Regions from separate parts of the Micromonospora sp. NPDC048843 genome, predicted to be linked through region 2. Evidence: riboswitches for the same ligand, from Rfam matches in the RefSeq annotation. Region 2 holds a riboswitch; the other holds the start of a gene.
What was found. A riboswitch is a leader RNA that binds a small molecule or an ion and turns the genes downstream of it on or off. The one in region 2 is predicted to bind S-adenosylmethionine.
Positions count from the first base shown of each region.

Region 1: another riboswitch for S-adenosylmethionine. It lies ahead of thrC (threonine synthase); the one in region 2 lies ahead of AB0C20_RS06910 (ABC transporter substrate-binding protein).

Region 1 is NZ_JBEZGJ010000247.1:4,353-7,634, forward strand. It holds gene AB0C20_RS33435 (GNAT family N-acetyltransferase) at 1-267, opposite strand, end outside; gene thrC (threonine synthase) at 535-1,821, opposite strand; SAM riboswitch class I at 1,832-1,967, opposite strand; gene AB0C20_RS33445 (DMT family transporter) at 2,036-2,998, opposite strand; gene AB0C20_RS33450 (metalloregulator ArsR/SmtB family transcription factor) at 3,090-3,282, shown strand, end outside.
Region 2 is NZ_JBEZGJ010000018.1:24,037-27,318, reverse strand. It holds gene AB0C20_RS06915 (amino acid transporter) at 1-1,174, shown strand, start outside; SAM riboswitch class IV at 1,261-1,372, shown strand; gene AB0C20_RS06910 (ABC transporter substrate-binding protein) at 1,643-2,524, shown strand; gene AB0C20_RS06905 (amino acid ABC transporter permease) at 2,564-3,282, shown strand, end outside.

The DNA of each region.
Region 1 (3,282 bases), on a different contig from region 2:
CACCAGCAGCTCGGCGGTGGCGTTGTCGGTGTTGTCGAGCTGCGGCAGGTCCAGTTGCAGGTAGCCGGCCGGCACGCCGTCCAGGCGGGCCAGCGCCCAGAGCGACAGGGTGCCGGGCATCGGCGTGTGGAACATCGCGTCGAACCGGCGCCGGCAGAAGGGCGGGAAGTCCGGGAGATCAGCGTCGTTGGCCGCCGACCCGATCCGGTACGCCTCGTCGACGGAAGTCCGGTCGGCGCCGTCGAACGACGCGATGGTGATGCTCATGCCAGTGAGCGTGCACCTTACAAAAGCGACCGGGCCAGCGAATTACTCGCTGGCCCGATCGAACGTTGGTCGGGAGGGACACTCGCACAACGCCTCCGGCGTTGGGTCGCAAGAACTTCAAAAGTCTTCGGCGAAATGCCCTCCCGCACGGAGCATCTTGCGCCGTCCGGTTCCTGCCGTCAAGTCCGTAGCGGCGGGTTTTCCACACTCACAGCGAAAACCCAGTTACCGACTGATCGACTCGGCCCCTTGCTCCGAGTGAGCCCGTCAGCCGAGGAGGCCGGCGTCGCGGGCGGCGCGCAGCGAGGGCTTGATGTGGTGGGTCGGCCCGACCTGGCCGGCCACCGCGTCGATGGTCTTCAGACCCTCGCCGGTGTTGAACACGACGGTCTCGGCCGTCGGGTCGAGACGACCGGACTCGACCAGCTTGCGCAGCACGGCCACTGTTACCCCACCCGCGGTCTCGGCGAAGACCCCCGTGGTACGGGCCAGATCGCGAATGCCCGCGCGGATCTCGTCGTCGTCGGCGTACTCCATCCAGCCGCCGGTGCGGCGGACCGCCTCCAGGGCGTAGAGGCCGGCCGCCGGGTCGCCGATGTTGAGCGACTTGGCGATGCCGGTGGGCTTGACCGGGACGATCGTGTCGGTCTCGGTGTGCAGGGCGACGGCGATCGGGTTGCAACCGGCGGACTGCGCGCCGAAGACCTTCCAGCCGTCAGCGGGCGCCTCGACAAGGCCGATCTCCACCAGTTCGGAGAACGCCTTGTCAATCTTGGTGAGCAGCTCGCCGCTGGCCATCGGGATGACCACCTGCGCCGGGATCCGCCAACCGAGCTGCTCGGCCACCTCGTAGCCGAGGGTCTTGGAGCCCTCCGCGTAGTACGGCCGGACGTTCACGTTGACGAACGCGGTGTCCTCGAATTCGTCGGTCTCCACCAGCTCACCGCAGAGCCTGTTGACATCGTCGTACGAGCCGTCGATGGCGACCAGTTCGCCGCCGTAGACGGCGGTGGTGATGACCTTGCCCTGCTCCAGGTCGCTGGGGATGAAGACCACCGAGGGCGCACCGGCGCGGGCCGCGTGGGCGGCCACCGAGTTGGCCAGGTTGCCTGTCGACGCGCAGGCGAACCGGCTGAAGCCGAGCGCCTTGGCGGCGGTGAGCGCCACCGAGACGACCCGGTCCTTGAACGAGTGGGTGGGGTTGGCGCTGTCGTCCTTGACCCAGAGCGGCGCGGTGATGCCCAGTTCGGCGGCGAGGTGCGGGGCCGCCACCAGTGGGGTCAGCCCCGGGTCGAGGGTGACCCGGCTGGCCGGGTCCTGACCGGCGGGGAGCAGCGCGGCGTAGCGCCAGATGTTGTTCGGGCCGGCCTCGATCTGCTCGCGGGTGACGGCGGCCAGCGCGGCGGTGTCGTAGTCGACTTCCAGCGGGCCGAAACACTCGTAACAGGCGTGCTGGGCGGCGAGCGGGTAGCGGGCCGAACAGGCACGACAGACCAGGGCGCGGGCGGGGCTGGCGGAGGTGTCGATGCCGGAGGCGACGAGCGTCGACGTCATGTCGAGAGTCCTCTCATCTTTCCCCGCATCGCACGGTGCGGCGGGGACGGAATTGGCACCTGCCCCGCGGGTCGCTCAGCGGTGAGCGCGCAGGGTGGTTGCCGGGGCGTCGTCGGGCCGTATCCCTCAGCCCCTCTGGATGAGGTATTCAGTTGTGCCGTCGAGTCTAGGACAACGCTGTCGGTCGCTGCTACCGCTGATCCCAGGTAGTGGGTCAGCGGGCGCTCACCGCCACCGGATCGGTCACCGCGATCGGGTCCGTCACCGCGGTCGGCCGGGGCAACGACGTGGTCCGGGGCCGGGCGGCGAGGTTCGCGGCGATCAGGGCGGCGATCGTGATGGCGGCCCCGACCAGTTCGACGGGCTCCGGGCGGTAGCCGCGGGCGATCTGCACCGCGAAGGTGGTCACCGGAACCAGGTTCATGAACAGCGCGGCGTTGGCGGCACCGAGTCGCTGCACGCCGGTGTTCCAGGCCAGGACCGCGATCACGGCACCCACCAGCACGGCGTACGCCAGTTGCGGGGTGACCGCCACGAGGTCGGCGGCGGCCGGCGCGTGCTGCCAGCCGACGGCGTCGGCGCCGACGCTCAGGACGAGCATGGCGGCCGTGCCGGCGAGCGCGGTCAGTGTGGTGAAGCGCAGCGGTGACCACTCGCCGAACCGGCTGGCGCCGTGGGTGTAGATGCCCCAGCCCAGCACCGCGCCGATCATCATGAGCCCGCCGAGGCCGAACTGGCCGAGCCCGGCCAGGCTGCCGCGCGTGATCACCAGACCGACGCCGAGGAGCGCCACCAGGGAGAGGGCCAGCAGGAGTGGCTTCGGGCGTACGCCGTCGCGGGCCCAGCGGACGAGCTGGGTGATCACCGGCGTGGTGGCCACGAAGAGGGAGATCTGCTGCGGGGCGGCGTGTTCGAGCGCCAGGTTGGTGAGCAGGTTGAAGCCCGCGAAGCCGACCACTCCGAGCACCACCACCTCCAGCGCCCGGCCACCGTGCCGGAGAGCGCCGGCACCCTCGCGGAGCAGCAGGATGGCGACCAGGACGACGGCGGCCAGCAGGTAGCGCGCGGTGGTCAGGTTGAGCGGGTCGACCCGGTCGAGCGCGCTGGCCAGGATCGGGAACATCACGCCCCAGCCGAGCACTGCGACCAGTGGGAACGCGGTGGCGCGGGATCGCATCGGCAACTCCAATGTTCGAGTATCGTCGAACCAACGACACCGACCATAGGGCGTCGTTCGATAGTTGTCGAACAAGGGTTACACTGGTCACATGGAGCCGCACGAGCCCGACCTGACCGCCGTACCGGTCACCAGCGTGTTGGCCGCACTCGCCGACGACGTGCGGCTACAGATCGTCCGCGCGCTCGCCGAGGGCGGCGAGTCCGCCTGCGGCAGTTTCGACTTCGGCGTCTCCAAGGCAACCCGCAGCCACCACCTCAAGGTGCTGCGCGAGGCGGGGCTGA
Region 2 (3,282 bases):
GCCGAGCGTACGGGGTGACCCGCAGGACTCGGAGGCACGACCGCTGGGCCGGATCCGTGGCGCCCGCCGGCTGCTCACCACAGCAGCCGTGATCATGAGCGTCTTCCTGATCACCAGCAGCGTGACGACCACAGTGCTCATTCCGCCGGAGGCCTTCCAGCCGGGCGGGCCGGCGAACGGGCGCGCGCTGGCCTACCTGGCGCACGCCCACCTCGGCGAGGTGTTCGGCACCATCTACGACCTGTCCACCATCGGAATCCTCTGGTTCGCCGGGGCGTCGGCGATGGCTGGCCTGCTCAACCTCGTACCGCGCTACCTGCCCCGCTACGGCATGGCGCCTACCTGGGCGCGAGCCGTCCGGCCGCTGGTGCTGGTCTTCACCGCGGTGGCGTTCCTGATCACGATCGTCTTCGAGGCCAGCGTGGACGCGCAGGGCGGCGCGTACGCCACAGGGGTCCTGGTGTTGATCACCTCGGCCGCGACGGCGGTGACGCTCGCGGCGCTGCGGCAGCGTCAGCGCGGCCGGACCATCGCGTTCGGGGTCATCGCGGTGATCTTCGTCTACACCACTGTCGCGAACGTGGTGGAGCGTCCGAGCGGCGTCAAGATCGCGGCCTGTTTCATCGGCGGGATCGTCCTGGTGTCGGTGCTGTCCCGGCTGATGCGGGCCTACGAGCTGCGCGTCGACCACGTCGAGCTGGACCACGCCGCGGCCCGCATGATCGACGAACGCGCCGGACGACGGATTCGCCTCATCGCGCACGAACCCGACCGGCGCGACGAGACGGAGTACCGCGCCAAGCTGGCGCAGACCATGGCGGACAACGACTTTCCCGACGACAGCGACGTCATCTTCGTCGAGGTCACTGTCACCGACCCGTCCGACTTCGAGACCGAGTTGCTGATCCGCGGCAGTGTGGTCGACGGCCGCTTCCCGGTGCTCAGCCTGGCCAGCTCGTCGGTGCCCACCGCGCTCGCCGCCCTGTTGCTGGAGATCCGCGACCGCAGCCGTCGGCGCCCCCACATCTACTTCGAGTGGTCCGAGGGCGGCCCCACCCGCAACTTCCTGCGCTACCTGGCATTCGGACAGGGCGCCATCGCCTCGGTGACCCGGGAGATCCTGCGCCGCCAGGAGCCCGACCCGCACCGTCGACCGCACGTGCACGCCGGCTGACCTGCGAGCCGGCGGACCGTCGCGCGGCGTGAGCGTGGTCATAACGACTGGACGATCCACAGGTTCGTGCTGCTAGCCTCGGCGCAGGTCATGAGTGCCAGCGCGAAGCCCCGGCTCGCTGGCCGGCAACCCTCCTCCGCGGTGGGGTGCCCCGGGTGAAGACCAGGCACCGGCAGGACGTCGGTGCAAGCGTGGCCTGGCACCCAGGTCAGCACAGACCCGGGAGAACCATGCGCATCCTCAGCACCACACCACCGACCGACGTCGCGGACTCCCGCACCGGTCGACCCTCGCCCGCACTGATCCGGCGACGGCACGTGGACATGATGCGAATGTGCAGCGCCGCCTGTCGCGGCACCGCGCTCTAGCACCCCCTTCCCCAGCTCTTTCCCACCGGTACGCCCATCGGGGCGCGCCGTCGGTGGCGCACGTCCGTGCGCGCCGAGACACCACCCTTCGGAGACACCAGTGCGATTCCTTCCTGCCCTGACCCGCGCCGCCGCCCTGGGCGCCGCCACGATCCTTGCCGCCACCGCCCTCACCGCCTGCGGCGACGACAGCTCGTCCGACGCCACCGCCAACCCGTACGGCCTGGCCCAGGCGGGTGTGCTGCGCGCCGGAACGCTGACCGACGCCCCGCCGAACGTGTACCTCAAGGACGGCAAGTTCACAGGCTTCGACAACGACCTGCTGACCGCCGTGGCCGGCAAGCTCGGCCTCACCGTCGAGTTCGTCGGCACCGACTTCTCCGCGCTGCTCAGCCAGGTCAACAACCGCAAGTTCGACGTGGGCAGCTCCTCGATCACCATCACCGAGGCCCGCAAGAAGACTGTCGACTTCGGCGACGGCTACGACTTCGGCTACTTCGGCCTGGACGTCCCGGCCGGCTCGCCGATCACCGGCTTCGACCAGCTCGCCGGCAAGCGGGTAGTGGTGGTGCAGGGCACCGTCCAGGACGACTACGCCAGCGGCAAGCAGCTCAACCCGGTGCGGGTGCCGGACTACAACGGCGCGATCAACCAGCTCAAGGCGGGCACCGCCGACGCCTGGATCGCCCCGGCGGAGATCGGCGAGAAGTCGGCCACCGACAGCAACGGCAAGATCACCGTAGCGGCCAAGGAGCTCAGCCCGGCACCGACCGCGTACGCCGTGGCCAAGGGGAACGACAAGCTGCGCGAGGCGCTGAACAAGGGCCTCGACGAGGTCGTCGCCGATGGCACCTGGAGCCGGTTGCAGGCGCAGTACTACCCGGGCCGGCCGATCCCGGCGGACTTCACGCCGGGCAGCGGCACTGTGCAGGCCCCGTCCGCGTCGGCTGCGCCGTCGGCGTCCGCGTCGACCGCGTCCTGAGCCGGTGACGAGCGAGCGGGGCGGTAGGAGGAGCGACCGATGGATCCGTTGAGCACCCTGTGGGAGACCTTCTTCGACTGGGACGCGATGCGCGAGGCACTGCCCGAGATGCTGACCGTCGGGTTGCCCAACACGCTGATCCTGGCGGTCTCCGCCGCCCTGCTCGGCTCGGTACTGGGCCTGCTGCTGGCCGTCGCCGGGATCTCCCGCAGCCGCTGGCTGCGCTGGCCGGCGCGGGTCTACACCGACGTGTTCCGAGGGCTGCCGGCCGCGGCGACGATCCTGCTGATCGGCGTCGGGCTGGCCCCGCTGGGCATGCAGGTCTGGGGGCCGGACCCCTACCCGTTGGGCATCCTGGCGCTGTCGCTCATCGCCGCCGCGTACATCGGGGAGATCTTCCGCTCGGGCATCCAGTCGGTGGAGGCCGCCCAGTTGGAGGGCTCGCGGGCGCTCGGCTTCTCCTGGGCAGAATCGATGCGGCTGGTGATCATTCCGCAGGGCATCAGGCGGGTGCTGCCAGCCTGGGTGAACCAGCTCATCGCGCTGATCAAGGACTCCAGCCTGGTCTACTTCCTCGGCCTGGTGGCCAGCCAGCGGGAGCTGTTCCGGATCGGGCAGGACTACGCGGCCACCACCGGCAACGAGTCGGCGCTGCTGCTGGCGGGGCTCTGCTACCTGGCGTTGACAGTCCCGCTGACGCACGTCGTCAACTGGATCGACAGGCGGCTGCGCAACGGTCGGCCGGCCACCGCGTCGAC